DNA from 2 places in the Paenibacillus sp. 4624 genome. Region 2 is predicted to be linked to the other one. Evidence: a T-box and tRNA genes for the amino acid it is inferred to sense, from the RefSeq annotation. Region 2 holds a T-box; the other holds one or more tRNA genes.
The links. A T-box is a leader RNA that pairs with one kind of tRNA and senses whether it is charged. The one in region 2 lies ahead of tyrS (tyrosine--tRNA ligase), so its partner is inferred to be a tRNA-Tyr.

Region 1: it encodes a tRNA-Tyr, which carries the amino acid that the T-box ahead of tyrS (tyrosine--tRNA ligase) is inferred to sense. The anticodon was not compared.

The regions. Positions count from the first base shown of each region.
Region 1 is NZ_JBNDJR010000011.1:272,565-281,428, reverse strand. It holds partial or broken rRNA gene ABIE27_RS24090 (23S ribosomal RNA) at 1-141, shown strand; tRNA gene ABIE27_RS24085 (tRNA-Asn) at 210-285, shown strand; tRNA gene ABIE27_RS24080 (tRNA-Ser) at 287-378, shown strand; tRNA gene ABIE27_RS24075 (tRNA-Glu) at 397-468, shown strand; tRNA gene ABIE27_RS24070 (tRNA-Val) at 569-644, shown strand; tRNA gene ABIE27_RS24065 (tRNA-Met) at 660-733, shown strand; tRNA gene ABIE27_RS24060 (tRNA-Asp) at 762-839, shown strand; tRNA gene ABIE27_RS24055 (tRNA-Phe) at 936-1,008, shown strand; tRNA gene ABIE27_RS24050 (tRNA-Thr) at 1,030-1,105, shown strand; tRNA gene ABIE27_RS24045 (tRNA-Tyr) at 1,115-1,200, shown strand; tRNA gene ABIE27_RS24040 (tRNA-Trp) at 1,207-1,280, shown strand; tRNA gene ABIE27_RS24035 (tRNA-His) at 1,308-1,380, shown strand; tRNA gene ABIE27_RS24030 (tRNA-Gln) at 1,395-1,469, shown strand; tRNA gene ABIE27_RS24025 (tRNA-Gly) at 1,474-1,548, shown strand; tRNA gene ABIE27_RS24020 (tRNA-Cys) at 1,555-1,628, shown strand; tRNA gene ABIE27_RS24015 (tRNA-Leu) at 1,661-1,739, shown strand; gene ABIE27_RS24010 (cupredoxin domain-containing protein) at 2,133-2,711, shown strand; gene ABIE27_RS24005 (RNA polymerase sigma factor) at 2,761-3,336, shown strand; gene ABIE27_RS24000 (anti-sigma factor) at 3,492-4,103, shown strand; gene ABIE27_RS23995 (methyltransferase domain-containing protein) at 4,381-5,283, shown strand; gene ABIE27_RS23990 (AraC family transcriptional regulator) at 5,428-7,848, opposite strand; gene ABIE27_RS23985 (LiaF transmembrane domain-containing protein) at 8,357-8,665, shown strand; gene ABIE27_RS23980 (PspA/IM30 family protein) at 8,704-8,864, shown strand, end outside.
Region 2 is NZ_JBNDJR010000003.1:249,706-258,569, forward strand. It holds gene ABIE27_RS08765 (DMT family transporter) at 1-305, opposite strand, end outside; gene ABIE27_RS08770 (helix-turn-helix domain-containing protein) at 311-1,162, opposite strand; gene ABIE27_RS08775 (Dabb family protein) at 1,375-1,683, shown strand; gene ABIE27_RS08780 (protein adenylyltransferase SelO) at 1,843-3,312, shown strand; gene ABIE27_RS08785 (Imm63 family immunity protein) at 3,462-3,911, shown strand; gene ABIE27_RS08790 (DMP19 family protein) at 3,908-4,354, shown strand; T-box leader at 4,494-4,735, shown strand; gene tyrS (tyrosine--tRNA ligase) at 4,851-6,113, shown strand; gene ABIE27_RS08800 (YxcD family protein) at 6,283-6,564, opposite strand; gene ABIE27_RS08805 (hypothetical protein) at 6,570-7,070, opposite strand; gene ABIE27_RS08810 (PadR family transcriptional regulator) at 7,170-7,736, opposite strand; gene ABIE27_RS08815 (beta-class carbonic anhydrase) at 7,910-8,485, opposite strand; gene ABIE27_RS08820 (carboxypeptidase M32) at 8,710-8,864, shown strand, end outside.

The sequences.
Region 1 (8,864 bases), on a different contig from region 2:
GCATCTAAGCGTGAAGCCCCCCTCAAGATGAGATTTCCCAGTATGTAAGACCCCTTGAAGACGACGAGGTAGATAGGCTGGGGGTGGAAGTGCAGCAATGCATGGAGCTGACCAGTACTAATCGGTCGAGGGCTTATCCAATAGCAAGTTTTGATCGCGTGAATTTCGTTTCGAATCTAGTTTTCAGAGAACAACACTCTGAAACATATTCCCTGATAGCTCAGTTGGTAGAGCACTCGACTGTTAATCGAGTTGTCACAGGTTCGAGTCCTGTTCGGGGAGCCATGGAGAGGTGTCCGAGCTGGCCGAAGGAGCACGATTGGAAATCGTGTAGGCGTCACAAGCGTCTCGAGGGTTCGAATCCCTCTCTCTCCGCCATAATTCTTCTTTAGGTAAGGCCCGTTGGTCAAGGGGTTAAGACACCTCCCTTTCACGGAGGTAACAGGGGTTCGAATCCCCTACGGGTCATTATTATTTTCAAACTATAAACCGAGATGAGAAACTCATCACTTCAAAAAAGAGTTGATTTTCACATCGGTTATATGGTAAGATCATAAATGTGTTGTTCGGAGGCTTAGCTCAGCTGGGAGAGCATCTGCCTTACAAGCAGAGGGTCGGGGGTTCGATCCCCTCAGCCTCCACCATATAATTTTTGATGACGCGGGGTGGAGCAGCCCGGTAGCTCGTCGGGCTCATAACCCGAAGGCCGCAGGTTCAAATCCTGCCCCCGCAATTAAAGCTTTCTTTAGTGAAAGTGATCTGGAACCGTGGTGTAGTTGGCCTAACATGCCTGCCTGTCACGCAGGAGATCGCGGGTTCGAATCCCGTCGGTTCCGCCATTTAAGTTTTAACATGAGGGAAGTTGTTCACTACATCTGCTGTATGGCACTGATGCCCTGGATAAAGTGTAGCGACTCAAGCTTAAACTTTATTATGGCTCGGTAGCTCAGTCGGTAGAGCAGAGGACTGAAAATCCTCGTGTCGGCGGTTCGATTCCGTCCCGAGCCACCTTGATAAAAAACTTAATATGCCGGTGTAGCTCAACTGGTAGAGCAACTGACTTGTAATCAGTAGGTTGGGGGTTCAAGTCCTCTCGCCGGCACCATGTAATCCTGGAGGATTAGCGAAGTGGCCAAACGCATCAGACTGTAAATCTGCTCCCGTACGGGTTCGGTGGTTCGAATCCATCATCCTCCACCAGTTTTTAGGGGCATAGTTTAAAGGTAGAACAACGGTCTCCAAAACCGTTGGTGTGGGTTCAATTCCTGCTGCCCCTGCCAATTAATTTTAATAGTAGTTTTTATATGGCGATCGTGGCGAAGTGGTTAACGCACCGGTTTGTGGATCCGGCATTCGGGGGTTCAATTCCCCTCGATCGCCCCTTTGTTATCTAATGGGGATTAGCCAAGCGGTAAGGCAACGGACTTTGACTCCGTCATGCATAGGTTCAAATCCTATATCCCCAGCCATTATGCGGACGTGGCTCAGCGGTAGAGCATCGCCTTGCCAAGGCGAGGGTCGCGGGTTCGATTCCCGTCGTCCGCTCCATAATAAGGCGCCATAGCCAAGTGGTAAGGCACAGCTCTGCAAAAGCTTTATCCCCAGTTCGAATCTGGGTGGCGCCTCCAGCATATTTTTACTATATGCTATAATCAAATAAGCCGGCGTGGCGGAATGGCAGACGCGCTCGACTCAAAATCGAGTGGGAAACCGTGGAGGTTCGAGTCCTCTCGCCGGTATTTATTTAAAGAGTTCATTAGAGTTTATCTCTAGTGAACTCTTTTTTGTATTAAGTTTTTTGAGTTTTAATACTGTACTCGTAATTTAAGTTGAAAATACGTCAAAACTGCCTAAAGATTTATTCTAAAGATAACGAATTATTTTAAAACAGTGCTTCCTAAGTAAATAAGAAATGATTGGTTAGTTAGGGGCCTGGGTTTCATTTACGCCCACTTCAATTCGATATGTAAGTGTATCTTGTATTCTGCGTATTAAGTACTTTTCCATAAAATCAGCATGATGACTCTTTAAAATAAAAATTCAAGGATATCAAACCGATTAAGGATATAACTCGTTTCTTATGATTGGATACATTTATGCGACTATTTTTTATTCTAGGGAGGAAAGCAATAATGAACAAATCAGCAAAATATTTATCCTTACTTTTGGTAATGGGCCTATGTTTAACATTGCCACAGTTAGCGGGTGCAGAAGCATCAGCTCACCATCACATGACAGGAACAACAGAGCAAAAGGACGTAAAGCCATCGTCCAAGCAAACGGGTTCTACAGCTAACAAAACGACCAAACCAACTAAGCCAACCCAACCAACCAAACCAAAGAAATCAGCGCCTGCAACTACTACAGATAAGAAAAAGTCTACAAAGAAGAAGAGTGATGCATCCAAATCTTCTAAAGATACTAAAAAACCTACGGGTACCCAAGCAGAGAAAAGCAAGACTTATGTAATTGAAATTGCTGATTTTGCATTTCAAACTGCAGAGCTGAAAATCAAGGTTGGTGATCGTGTTGAATTTGTAAATAAGGATCAAGTTAAGCATTCCGTTGTTGCAGAAGATGATTCTTTCGATACAGGACTACTGGGCGAGGGAGAGAAGTCAGTGATTACGTTTAAGAAGGAGGGCGAGATCAATTATCACTGTGGGCCTCATCCAAGTATGAAAGGGGTAATTAAAGTTCTCTCCAAGTAGTCCTGTGATTGAAATTGCTCTACCTGACAGGAGAGGGGAAGACTTTTGAATGCAGGAGTATTCCGATTACCAGCTCATTTTGCTGATTAAACAAAAAAAGCAAGAAGCATTATCAGAATTATATGATCGGTATGCTTCTCTCATATACTCATTCGCCTGGAAGGCTCTTCAACAGGAGGACGGTGCTCGGGAAGTGGTGCAGTCCGTTTTTGTCAGGATATGGACAACAGAGGCGGAATTTGATCCCAATAAGGGCCATTGCCGGAACTGGATCATCACGATCACACGTCATTTGGCTATTGATTGGCTACGTAAGCAACGAAGTCTGTCGAGCCAGGTAGTGTCTTATTATACAGCCGAGAAGCTGGAGAGAATTGCAGAGCTTGCTGAACTATCGGTCGAAAGCCAAGTTGAAAAACAAATGTTGAAGGAGCAGATTAAAGGAATGCGTGAATTCCTGTCTCAGCAGCAACTTCAATTGCTCGAACATTTTTATTGGCAAGGATACAGCTTGAGTGAGTTAGCTGCGCACTACCAGGAGCCTTTGGGAACAGTTAAAAGCCGACTGCACCAGACACTGAAAATACTGCGTAAGCATTTGCTTGCGGGAGGGGAAGAGTGGTAATGTCGTCAATACCCGTCTGCTCATACATGCTGGAATACCTATCGGATCCTTGCTCAGAAGAAGGCAAAGCTTTCGAAAGGCATCTTAGTGACTGTGCATCATGTAAGCTTGAAGTAGAACAATTACGGCTAGGTTGGGAGGCGATTCCAACGCATATGAATCAAGTGGAGTTGCCATCTGATTTAAAACAACAGGTGATGGAAGCGGCATGGGGGAAAAGCAACGAAAGCACCTCGCCAGATCTTGTAGAACATCATCGAAGAAGTAGCAGATTCAAGCGGCTTACGAAGCGTTATAACAATCCAAAAGTGAATCTTGCAGTAGCTTCTTTACTTATCCTTCTTGGGGCCAGTTTGATAGGAAATGTAGTTTTAGTTCAAGAACGCATCGAACAACCTGTAACTTTAATGAATTCGATGGATTTGCCAACTTCTGAGATACAAAAGGTTATGAAGTTGAAATCACTTACTTCTGGAACGAGTTATGGAGTAGCTTGTATTGTAGGCACCGGAAAAGATCAGCAGTTTGTCGTCTACCTGTTCAATCCTCCACAGACGGAGAAGAACGAGGTTTATCAGGTATGGTTAAACAAGGAGCAGGCATACCATAACGCAGGCAAGCTGAAAGTAGAAAATCAGATGGGGCTTGCTGTGCTCGCAATTCCAATGGGCAACCAGGCATGGAGCTATGATTCCATTGCGATTACGCTGGAACCTGATTCAACGGGACTTGTTCCGCGTGGTCCACAGATGTTTCGTTCAAGTTAACAGATTACAGCGTGATACAGCTTTCTTTTCGCAATACATTGCTGGACACTGCCCCTCTAGAGGTTAGATAAGAGATCGTAGTAAATTCGTGTACTCATTGAGTTGCCAGACTGTTAAAAAAACAACACAGAAGAGAGCTTCACATCCTTCTGTGTTGTTTTTCCGTTTGAACATAAGTAACATAAAGGTTGACGTGCGATTACATTCAATATATTGTAGATATATTAAGTCTATAATATGAAAGGACGTGAAGAAGCTGACAACTCAACCGAGTACAGTGAACGCAGCATTATTATTTGACCTGGGTGTCTGGGAAGAAGCATGGAGAAACCGCCCGAGAAGTTCAAGATATAAGCAAAAAAGTGCCCCTTTTGATACAGAGGAAGCATTCGAACGTTGGGCCCGGAATTATCATGCTCAGTCGTTTACGGAGGAAGGCAAGAACCGCTCGGCACGTATTATGGGCTGGATTGAAAATCAGGGTGTAACATTTGAAGGAGCCTCGGTGCTGGACGTGGGTGCGGCCTCTGGTATATTTACGATCCCTTTTGCAGAAAAGGGAGCCACGGTCACTGCAGTTGAGCCTTCTGCTCTGCTTGTCTCGTTAATGCAGGAAACCATTCCTGCTGAACTGGAGAATAACATTACGATTGTATCCGAGCGATTTGAAGAAATCTCTATACTGGATAAAGGTTTGGAGAAACAATATGATATCGTATTTGCCTCAATGTGCCCGGCGATGTCTGATTGGGAAACGATAGAGCAAGCCATTCACTGTGCCCGAAAGTATGTTTATGTTAGTACGATTGCCGGTGCCAAAGAGCATACACTGATGGATGAGCTCAGAACAGTGCTTGGCGTGGATGCTCCTTACAAGGCAGGGGACATGGCATACCTCCAGCAGTTGCTTTACCTCAAGGGATATTCATATACAATGATTATTACAAAAGAAGTGAATGATTTTGAGATTGAGACAGAAGAATTGATTCAAAAGCTCCCTGAGTGGCTTCACACCTATGAAATGCCTACCGATGCGGCAGCATTAAGTAAAGCTGAAACGTACATTCGTGACACCTATACGAACGGCGTAATTCCCTTTTCTCGCGGAGCAAGATTTGGTAAAATGCTGATTCAGCTAGAGCAAGCTCATATGAAAACCGTGTCAGCAGTCAAAAAGTAAACATGGAAACTAAACGAGAGTTACTTCGAAGATTAGATAAATCATGCTACAGGCAGGCCCAGTTATAGCAAGGCAGGCACTTTAGGTACCGTGGGCAAGCTGGCAGCCTACAAAAACGTCCTAAAGTGCATCTGCATCTTAAACCTATCTTTTAACAGCCCGCTCGTGGTGCCTCTTACGCTCCCGGTATCTTCCGGGAGTCATACCCTCCCATTTTCGAAAAGAACGGATAAAATTTTGCGGATTAGTATAACGAAGCCGTTCAGCGATTTCTTTTACCGTCCAATCCCTCTCGTCCAGCCATCTTTTGGCGATATTCAGCCGGTACCTTGTCAAATACTCACTAAATGAAGCGCCAGTTTCTTTACGGAAAACGCTGCTTAAATAGTTAGCATTGTAATGAAGCCGCATCGCACATTCGTCAAGCGTTAGGTCTTTGTCGTAATCTTGCTGGATAATAGCAATCACTTTCTCTGAAATATGCTGAGATTGTGCCAACTGTCTTTCTTTAAAAATGTGAATCACAGGCAGAATCACCCGCTGGCTGAACCAATGCTCCACCTCAACAGCGGATTGTAAAATATGAAGTTCTTGAAAAAGAGAGCGGTGGCTCTGACTGATCTGTGCAAGTCGAATGCCAGAGTCTTGTACGAGCTTCAAGATTTGTGTTAATAGCCGCATGAGAGCGTACTGATACTCTTCTGGAGTGCACTCCAGTGAAAATAGAGTCTCTAGCAGTTCGATCAGCTGTTGGGTAGCAACAGCCTCGTCTGCTTGCTGAATAGATTGAAGCAGAGAGTACTCTATTGCCTCGGGATAGGTCATGGCCCACGCTGCTGAAGTCAAATCATGTTGCTGGTATTGTACGATAATGCCTGTCCCAAGCCGCATCCGATGTTTAAGCGCATCTATGGCTTCGTTGTACGCCTGTGGAATATGATTCATGAATGGATGTGGCTGACTTAGACCGATACTGACCTTCAAATCCAAAACCTCATGGATCTGTTGCTGTAATCGTTCTGTTAATCGTGAAATGTGCTCCGAAAACAGCATTAGATCTCCTTCCGTACTGCCAATCACGGTTACAACATGTTGTTCCAATACAATGGGAAGTAGTTGCTGATCAGGCTGAAGCGTTTCTTCAAGCATGTTCTGGATGGCAAATAAGAGCAGAGAACGATCTTCCATTTTATATTTAGAGTGGTTTATTAGTTCAGGCTGTAGCGCAATGACGGCAATTAGTTGCCACGTAGAAGCGTGTGTGACGTAGCCCTGTTCTCTTAATGTGCTGTGTAATGTTTTAAAGCTGGTTTTGCCTTGAAGCAACTGCATCATAGCGTAGGTACGTATCTGGTTCTGATGCTGATTTAAAGTGGATTCCAGTTGAGAATGTGCATCGGATAACTGAGAAACACCCATTCGAATCTGCTCCAGTTCATCAGGCATAATCATAGACTGTTTTGGTACCACGGAATAGCCTTTGTGGATGATATGATCGCCTAATTGAGTAAGAATCCGTCTGATAGGGGCGAGCATTCGTTGGGAGCCCAGCCACGCGAGCAGCAGCGAAAGCAAGAGTATGGCCATACTGATATATAGCGTATGGAATCCGATTTTAATATAGTCTTGAGTCAATGTATTCTCCGGAGAAATGAGAATATATGTCCATCCTTTTAATGTAGAAGGACTATAAGTTAACGAATAATCTGCATTGGCAAGTTGCACTTCACGCTCAGCATAAGCGTCTGAGTACATTACAGGTGGTAACGCCTGAATGTGTTCTCCGTTTTTCCGATCACGCAGGCCTATCGCAGACAAAGGTTGTCCAATAAAGGATGCATTCGGGTGGGCAATGATCCGTTGTTCCCGATTTATAATGATCAGACCTGAGGCTGAGGCTTCAGTTGTCGGGGATTGCGCCAGCGGATTTTGCATATAACATGCCGGAATTCCAGCGATCAGTGCTGCATTGGACGATGCACTTGCATCGGGAATCGTTCTTGCGAGCGTAATATGATAAATGCAGCCTTTATCTGAAAGACGCTCGCTTGAGATGCTTTGCTTGTCTTCATCTTCGTTACTAAATATGGTTGAGGGTGCGAGTTGCCATCCCGAGGTTAGTGTATCCGCAATTAGATCTTTCATGGGCAGTGATAACGGGAAGCGAGTGTTGGTATAAAAGCCGGCATGATTAATAAGCCAATCCTTGGATTGGTCCACCAAAATAATATCGAGCAGAGGTTCCCATGACTTCATATGCTGGAACTCTGTCTGCAGGTCGCCCGCTTGTAACTTGCTGACTCGTTGAAGTGAATTAGAGTCCGTAAGAGAACGAAGTGTAATCGGAGAGCGCACCGCTTGATCCAGCATGTAACTGACCGTAGCGAGTTTGTGCTCTACATTGGACTGGATTTGTTCGAGAAGCTGTTGATTCGCTTGTGTCCGGTGCAGCTCAGTCTGGTTGGAAGAATAAATAAAAGCAGCAATTCCCGTGAGCAGAATTGGCACTGTACTTAACAGAAGTCCGAAGATGATCATTTTATGTAGATAGCTTAGTGTTCGCACATGTCCACCCCTTGATGGAAAATAGATTTCATTACTTCTTTATTTTAGTAAACGCTTTCAATTAGAACAATCTAATTTTTGTTTATTTGGATAAAAAAGTAATTATAGAAACGAAAGCATGTAATTTACGTACTATAGAGATAACGGCTTTTTCCTATTAGACGGTGGGGCTTCCGTGAGATGTTTCCGTTATAAGGGTAATAACAGGTATCCGAATTGCGGTGTTTTGGTGAGAATGCCCTAAGTCCTGGCCGCGGACAGTCCAAGGTCCAAGCAGACCCCCGACCTGAGTCTAGGATCAAAAACCGTCCGCAGTCTGTTTTGAAAAGTTGCTGAATCCCCTAGAATAAGGACATAAGGTTAAACAAGAAACACGGAAACAAAAACAAGCAAGTTTTCAACAAACGAATTAAACGATTCATTGAACAAATGCAGGGATTAGGCTAACAGCGATTAAGTTGAAGTTCAAAACAAAAAAGTAAGTCGGGAAGGGCGGTGAACAACAATTATGAGAATGAACAAGGGAAATGGCTGGGCGATTGTGTTGATTGTACTTGGTGCATTGATGCTCTTCGGAAAGTTAACACCATTGCTTGGACATCTGATGGGTTATCTGATTCCGGTCCTGATGGTTGCACTGGGGTATTACGGAATTAAAAGAGGAAATGTAACGCTTGGATGGATCGTGCTTATCATCGGTATCGTATCTCTGATGGGCAAACTTGCTTGGATGATCGGGCCGATTATCGCAATCGGATTGATTATCTTCGGTATCTCGATGCTGAGCAACAATCGCAATTCACGTCGCCGTTATTAAGTAGGTTCACGATCAAGTAAAAGGAGGGACAGAACATAATGAGTGTATTTCGTCGAATGCGGGATATCACCGTAGCTAGTCTGAACGAACATCTGGAGCAAAGTCAGGACCCGGTTAAACTGATTGATCAGTTCCTGGTCTCGACCCGCCAAGACATTGGAGAAGCCGAGAAGCTTCGACACCAGTATGCAAGTCATAC
Region 2 (8,864 bases):
GATACAATGATGCCTGCGTTGGAAGCTGTCGTATATACCAAAGCCATATTTTCAATGAGAAAATATAAGGTCACTCCGCATAAACCTGCACCCATAAATAAGGCTTCTTCCCGCCAAGAAACGACTTTCTGAGTACATGGATAGATCATCCAAAGGACGAGATAACCAATCAGAAAACGGAACAGTAAAATTTCAACAGGTGTGAAGTCTTTCAGCAATACTTTTGTTGAAACAAAGGTAGTTCCCCAGATGAGAATGGTAAATAGGGCAAGCAGGTGTCCAGCAACAGGGTTATGATTACGTATTAAAGTCATCGTTTGTTTTCCTGCAATCGTTTAGTCTCGGCACCGTGATTAAAAATACGACGATATTGTTTGGGCGTTAGACCAATCAGTTTTTTGAAAAAATTGGTGAAATGGCTTTGATCACTAAAGCCCGTCTGAGCAGCAACATCTATAGGCGGTAGTCCCTGTTCCAAAAGACGTTTGGCTTGATTGATCCGTATCGTTTCAAGATATCGGTAGGGAGATATGCCTTTTTGACGAGTAAACTGTCGCAGTAAATGGTATTTGCTTAACCCCGAAAGCTCGGATAATTCATTCAAGCTGATGTTTTCCGTGTAATGGACTTCCATATAATCACACAGTTGCCGAATCTCCAACGTTATATTCTGTTCAGCTTCAGCCGTCTCTGTATCAGTGTAATCTTTCAGAAGTTGATCTAGCAGCAAGAAAAGCATCTCTTCTTTGCAGAAATCATGCTGTTCCTCAAGTATGAACTGATGTAGCTCATGGAGCGAGGAAACCAGTTCACTTTGATATAGAACATGGGTGGAGAACCTTGGCAGATAGGCTTGTCCAGTAATTTCACGCACGTAATCCAGCATAACTTCTGGCTGAATATTGATGCAACGGTAATCCAATTTTCTTCCATCTACCTGCTCACAGGCATGAGGATCTTGGGGGTTAAAAATAATGATGTCACCGCTGTTTAATAGGTATTCCTGGTTGTTGCAGATCAGATGCCGTTTCCCTTCTTCAATAAATCCAATCACATAATAGTCATGAAAATGATTGGGGAATTTCTGCATGATGCCTTCAAATTGATAAGCTTCCAGATGCAAATCTGGATCATAAACGACGGTTCGCACTTCGCGACTCATGATGCACCTTCTTTCTGGCATGTTTAGGTGATTATAACGTGCACCTGAGGCTGAATTCTTGAACAATATTGCTTATTATACCGGAGCGGTGAATCGAGAACATCTATTTGAGTTCAGTTTATGTTTAATTTAAAATAAGAATGGTAGAGATGAAAGATTTTCAGCCACTTAAATGTAAGATTTTCCTCCAATGGATAAGGAGATGGGATGGTATGTTTGAACATTTGGTTATTTTTAAATTTAACGACAAAATCACACCTGCGAAGCAACATGAGTTTGTAGCTCAGTTGCTTGCGTTACAGGATCAAATTCCTGGGATTGTTGATCTTACGGCGGGCGTGAATGTAACGGAGGAAACCGATCGCATTCAAGGGTTCACCCTTGGATTAAGAGTGACATTTGAAGATCAGGAAGCCTTGCGAGCCTACGGTCCGCATCCTGCACATCGGGCATTTGTAGCTTCTCTGGATGGCTGGATTGAGAACGTGATTGTAACAGATTATCCGATCCCTGCGAAGTAAAATACCAATAACCATTTGGTTTCATGCCGGATGATCACGTCAGACAAGAACTGCTTTTACTTTGGAATTTTCATGCGACGACATAAATGAGCATGGGTTCACAAATGCTACATGAATATAAAAGGAAATTGTCCTTTGTTAGGAGAAGGAGTGTGACCCATGGAAAAAAGCGATCTAAACGCAGGCTGGAATCTGGAACACAGTTATGCAGAACTGCCTCAAACATTTTATACAAGACAACAAGCCGTACCTGTCCAGTCTCCAGACTGGATCATTTTTAATCAAACACTGGCGGTCAGCTTGGGGCTGAATGCGGATATGTTGCAAACCCCCGAAGGCACAGCTATTTTTGCGGGTAATAACATACCAGACGGAGCCGTTCCTCTTGCACAAGCATATGCAGGCCATCAATTTGGTAACTTTAATATGCTTGGGGATGGACGTGCTTTGTTGCTGGGTGAACAGATTACTCCACAAGGGGATCGAGTCGATATTCAGTTAAAAGGTTCAGGACGGACGCCGTATTCCCGCGGAGGGGATGGACGTGCTGCCGTTGGCCCAATGCTTCGGGAGTACATTATCAGTGAAGCGATGGTTGGTCTGGGAATTCCTACGACAAGAAGCTTGGCTGTTGTCTCTACAGGGGAGAACATTTATCGTGAAACAGAACGTCCAGGGGCTATTCTCACTCGAGTCGCGGCCAGTCACATTCGAGTAGCCACTTTTCAGTATGCAGCCCAATTTGGTTCGGTAGAGGATTTACGTGCGCTTGCAGATTACACTATACGGCGTCACTTCCCGCAGGTTGAGGGTAACGAACAGCGTTATCTAAGCTTGCTGCAGGAAGTGATCAAACTTCAGGCGCAGCTTGTTGCAAAATGGCAACACGTAGGCTTCATTCACGGGGTAATGAATACAGACAATATGGCAATTAGCGGGGAAACGATTGACTATGGCCCCTGTGCTTTTATGGATACGTATAGCCCAGCTATGGTGTTCAGTTCAATTGACAGACAAGGCCGATATGCTTATGGCAATCAACCATACATTGCGGGCTGGAATCTGGCTCGTTTTGCTGAGACATTACTGCCGTTGCTGCATGAAGATGAAGAACAGGCTGTGCAAATCGCTCAGGATGCCATAGCACAGTTCTCTGAATTGTATCACCACCACTGGTTATCGGGGATGCGTGCTAAGCTCGGTCTTTTTAAGGAAGAAGCCGAAGATGAGACCTTGATTAAGGACTTGCTCGATCTGATGGAAAAGCACACTGCAGATTACACGAATACGTTCGTGGCGCTAACGCTGAACAAACTGGAAACCTTCACACTTAAGGACAAGTCCGATTTTCAAGAGTGGCATTCACGCTGGCAAGACAGATTAGGTAGACAACTGGAGTCCAACGATGAAGTAATGCAACAGATGAAGCGAAACAATCCAGTAGTGATTCCGCGGAACGAGAAGGTAGAGGAAGTGCTGGAGCGAGCCGAGCAGGACGGAGACTACAGCTTGATCCAGCCTTTACTGGATATTCTTCAATCTCCTTATGCTTACACTCCGGAGCAAGAAGCATTTGGTGCGATACCCGTGTCCTGTGATCCTTCGTATAAGACGTTTTGTGGGACTTAACATTAACATCTCTGTGAACCTGAGAGGAAAAGGTGAGGCTGCCGAGAGGCAGCTTTTTCATTGGGAGCCATTATAATCTATTATATGCGGTTGATCTCTCACTCTAGATGCTAGAGAAGGAAGGTGAATTTTTGTCCAATCTGTTAAACATGCAGGAGCTAGTCGGGCAACTGCGTGAATTATTATCACGCACTTCTTATCCGATGGAACAGATGGAAAGTTATGTGAACCGATTGGGGGAGTCGTTCAAATGGGAAGGTGCACCATATGTCGAAATAGGCGATGGACATTATATCGTTACAATCTATGAACGCGGTGTACCGTCCCTGATTAAAAAGCTGAAGCACGTGGAGGAGGTCCTCTATTGGCTGCTGGAAGATATGATTTTTACAGCTGCCCATGTGAGCCTGCTTAAGAAGTACGGTGTTGATAACGTTAACACCCATCTCGATTATACAAGTGAAGTGTGGCAAGAGATCGAAGACAACGTACGGGCCGCTTTTCAAGCGATCGGTGATCCATACTTAATTTGGCATCAAGAGGGTAAACGCCAGGAACTGGAAACAGTTCAACCCAGGAAGGGGAAATCTTCGATATGAGCGAACAGGACATTCAGGATGTTTGGTATGATTATGCATTGACTTTTGTAGAAAAAAAGAACCAGTCTGCGCAAGGATGGGCTGCGCTTTCTCCGACAGAGCAAGAGATTGCAGCGTTGTGGCTGTTTGAGGCAGATGTCTATAATGGTGGTTTTATACAATTCTTCTGCAACTGGGGAGAAGAGGCTTATAAGATCGCTTGCAGGGCACTCGAAACAATTGGCGCAAATCAGGTCTTGAGCAATGTAAAGCAACAGTATGCTTGTTTTGAGCATTTGGAAAACGATCCTAGACTAACTGGGTTATGGGACATCCCGAAATATCTGGAGACGGAGCAAGAAGAGCTTCTGGACGAATTGGATCAGCAGCTCTGGAATAACGAAGATCAGGTTGCGGAGAAGGCGTATGCTTATTACCATGACCAGCTTCGGATCAGGTTATAGTTATTTTCGCAGGAAATTGTCTTCCAGCATGCATTTTTTTCTGTTCGGAACTACTCTTTGATATGGGTCAGTTGAATATCGGAGTACTTGCGCTTGCAATGTGCAGAACGTTTCGCTATACTGGCTATAATTAAATACATGAATTACGTTGATAGAGCGCAGTAGCGGCTTTGTCCCTGTTACAGAAAGTCAGGGGTTGATGGAACCTGATACATACAAGGGCTGCGAATTACACTCTGGAGTACTTGGGTAATGCCAAGCGGATGGGCAAACGATAACTTGCTGAAAGTGGTATGGATCGCTGTTTTCGAGCGTATGAACGTTCGGAGAGGTTGTCCATGCAATTTGGGTGGTACCACGGTTATTCTAATCGTCCCTGTGTCTGTGATGACAAGGCGGCGATTTTTTTGTGTTCAAAAAATGCCCGCAGCTGTGTGAATTCGTAGCAAAACGTAAGTCATGACTGAATTTTGATGATAGAAAAGGGGTTATTACAATGAACATTATTGACGAACTACAGTGGCGCGACGCCATTAATCAACAAACGGATGCGGAAGGGCTACGTGAACTGACGGAGACCAAAGCGATCTCCCTGTACTGTGGTGTAGACCCGACAGGTGATAGTATGCATATCGGACACTTGATTCCGTTTATGATGCTGAAACGTTTCCAGCTGGCCGGTCACCGTCCGGTAATCCTGATTGGCGGCGCAACAGGTACGATTGGTGACCCAAGTGGCCGTCAGTCCGAACGTTCTTTGCAGACACTGGAGCAAGTGCAAGAGAATGTAGATGCGTTAACAGCGCAGATGAAAAAGTTATTTGTTACCGACGGCGACAATCAGGTTCGCATGGTTAACAACTACGACTGGACACATAAGATTAACGTCATCGAGTTCCTGCGTGACTATGGAAAAAACTTTAACCTGAACACCATGCTGGCAAAAGATGTAGTAGCAAGCCGTCTTGAAGGCGGAATTTCATTCACGGAATTCTCCTACCAAATCTTGCAATCTCTAGATTACCTTCACCTGTTCCAAACGGAGGATGTACAACTACAGATTGGTGGATCTGACCAATGGGGTAACATTACGAGCGGTCTGGATCTGATTCGTAAAAAAGAAGGCTCTGAAGCGAAAGCTTACGGCCTGACAATCCCACTGATGCTGAAGTCAGACGGTACGAAGTTTGGTAAAACAGCTGGTGGTGCGATCTGGCTTGATCCGAATAAAACGACACCGTTTGAATTCTACCAGTTCTGGGCGAATACAGATGACCGCGATGTGGTTAAATACCTGAAATACTTCACATTCCTTGGCAAAGAAGAAATCGAAGCCTTGGCAGAGAAAGTGGAAACAGAGCCGCATAAACGTGAAGCGCAAAAAGCCTTGGCTGAGGAAATGACCAAGTTCGTTCACGGCGAAGAGATGCTGGAGCAGGCAAAACGTATCACAGCAGCTTTGTTCAGCGGTGATATTCGTTCCCTGACAGCAGATGAGATCGAGCAGGGCTTCAAGGAAATGCCAACATACGAAACAGCTGGTGAAGCTAAAAATATTGTAGACTGGCTTGTGGATCTTGGTTTGGAGCCATCGAAACGCCAAGCTCGTGAGGATGTGACCAAGGGAGCGATCTCCATGAACGGTGAAAAAATCACCGAGCTTGAATTCACGGTATCTGCAGAGCACGCGATCGGTGGCAAATTCATCATTATCCGTAAAGGTAAAAAGAACTACAGCCTGGTGAAGCTTCAATCATAGTTACTGAGCATGCAAGCATGACTGGTTTGTAATCGAATCATAATACAGGTACGAGCACTAACCTTAATAGAATTGCATATCAAGCAACCAAAAAGACCGCCTCCCATGCTGTCAGACGACAGAGGGGAGGCGGTCTTTTGTATACTAAGTCGATGCTTCACACGAAATTTTAATGTTGATTGACAATCGCAGTAATTTCTTCATCCAGATCGAGAGTAACGTCTTCACGATACGCACGAATGTTGTACTCGCTGTGCAAGTAGCGAAGAATCGCTTCAATCATGTTGGATTCTACGAGAAACTGACTGCGACCTTGAATCCAGACTTCTGCGGAATAACCTGTATCTTCTTCCCAGCTTAGCTCCACATTTACGTCTGTAGGACGTACACCTTTACGCTCTGCCATATGAATGCAAATTGCATTCACAATCTCGTCCATACTTAGAACCATAGAGCTTAGTACCGTCCGTTTCTATTACGATCATCATCACGATCGTCACGGCGGTCATAACGACCATCCGCAGCAGGTTTGCGACGATTGGTAATGGCTCTGAACAACGCCATAGCCAACATAACGATCAACATAATTGCGGCTACGTTCACGAGCAATCCAAGAATGTTACCCAGTGCTCCCATACCGCCAAACAGTCCGCCGAACAACATACCTGCCAGACCACCCAGCATCATACCTTTCATGAAGCCGCCGCCACCGCCAAAGAATCCGCCACGGTTATTCGCTGCTGCGCCAGAATTGGAATTGTTACGGGAATTGGACTGACTTACGTTATTGTCTGATTTCTTAGGGGTATTCGTGTAACTCTTCGTACCGGATTTGAATCCACCGCCGCCTCGTCTTGCATCAGCACTGTCTGGATTCGTAACACCAACCGTTGCGAACAGTAGTGTAAACGCCATGAAAACCATCATTAGATGTTTAATTCCGAATTTTTTCTTCATTGTATAGATCGTAACCCCCTGATTAAATTTGTTTAACTCCCTAAAATGGGCCTTACTGTAGTATTACGGGCCAACCTTCTGTAACGTTTCAAAATTAATTTAAAATTCTGAAATACTTGGACTCGGGTCTTGAATTGCCGCTTGACCATCGAGAAGCTGGGTGACCCAATGACACCATTCCAGCCCCGTCTGGGCATGCATTAAACCTTTTTGCACCAAAATGTAACTTCCAAAATCCCGGTTGCCTACCCGAAGATTATCTTGCGGTATCCGTGATTTCAATTCTTCGAAATACCGTATACGTTCCATGAACCAGCTTTTCCGCTCATTCAGGATACGTCTCATGCTTCCATCTTCGGCAATACCTACACAAAGAATACGAAGATTGAATTCATCGCGCGTTACGGGCGCTGTAACCGGAGTAATCATCCACTCCAGTAACTTCTGAATGCCTTTTTCCGTAACTGCATACATTTTTTTGTCCGGTTTGTCAGACTGTTGTACCCAGCGGGAGGCGAGTAACTCTTCGTTTTCCATCTTGGACAGGAGCGGGTAGATCTGGCTGTGTTTGGCCTGCCAATGCGGCTGAATCTTCAGCATTAGATCATAACCCGAAGACTCCTCGCGGGTAAGCAGCCCGAGCAATCCATAGGAAAGTATGTTCATGCACATGTCTCCTTAATATTAGGGCTGGGCCAACGAAACAACCCTTCCTGCGTTTCGTTGACCGCTTTCATAAAAGTGTACACTGAAACTGTATGGTTTGACAACCTGAGAGGATAACTGCCTTAATTTAGACAAAAAAAGTGCGAACCATGAAGGTCCGCACTCCAAACCATTTAGAGAGATGCCTGTTGTTCATACCCGTCAGCAACAAGATCAAGCTCGCCTGTAGCAGAGTCAATCACCATGCCGTGAACAGGTACATTGGGAGGAAGTAATGGATGCTTCTTAATCACGTCCACAGTTCCTCTTACCCCTTCTTCAACACTGTCAAACCCGCGCAGCCATTTTTGCAGACGAATGCCGGAATTTTCAAGCGTAGACATCACCTCTTCGGAAATCCCACGTTCTGTCATGTGACCAATCATCGTTTCAGCATGCAGGGAAGCCATACCACATTCTGTATGACCTACCACCAGCACCTCATCAGCGCCCAATTCATAGATAGCAACCAATACAGAACGCATAACACTACCAAAAGGTTGGGAGATAATTGCACCTGCATTTTTGATGATTTTCACATCGCCATTTTTCAGGTTCATCGCTTTCGGCAACATCTCTACAAGACGGGTATCCATACAAGTGATGATGACCATCTTTTTGGTTGGAAACTTGCTAGCCGTATACTTCTCGTATTCTTTAGTCTCGACAAATGATTTGTTGTAAGCCAAAATCTCTTGAATGTTGTTCATGTCCATTGCCTCCTGTTATCCAATACGACGAGCACGGTCATTTGCATGAGATGCAGCTTGTCCTACACGCCTTTGATTAGTTAGAGCACCGCAGTCAGTAGACCGCGTTATCCCTATTTTAGAAGCATAACGCATTATACTTCTGTCAAAAGTTGATTATACGCAATGCAAAAAGTATCATCAATAGGGTGTACAAATTTTTTTTGAAGAGGTGAGCGGTAACAATGGACAAACAAACACAGCAACATTTGCAATCTTTCCTTATTCTGGCCCGCAAAATTAAAAGTTATCACGAAGCCATTGGTTTGCTTCACTGGGATTTACGCACAGGAGCACCGAAAAAAGGCGTTCCCACTCGCTCGGAGACGCTGGGGTTGCT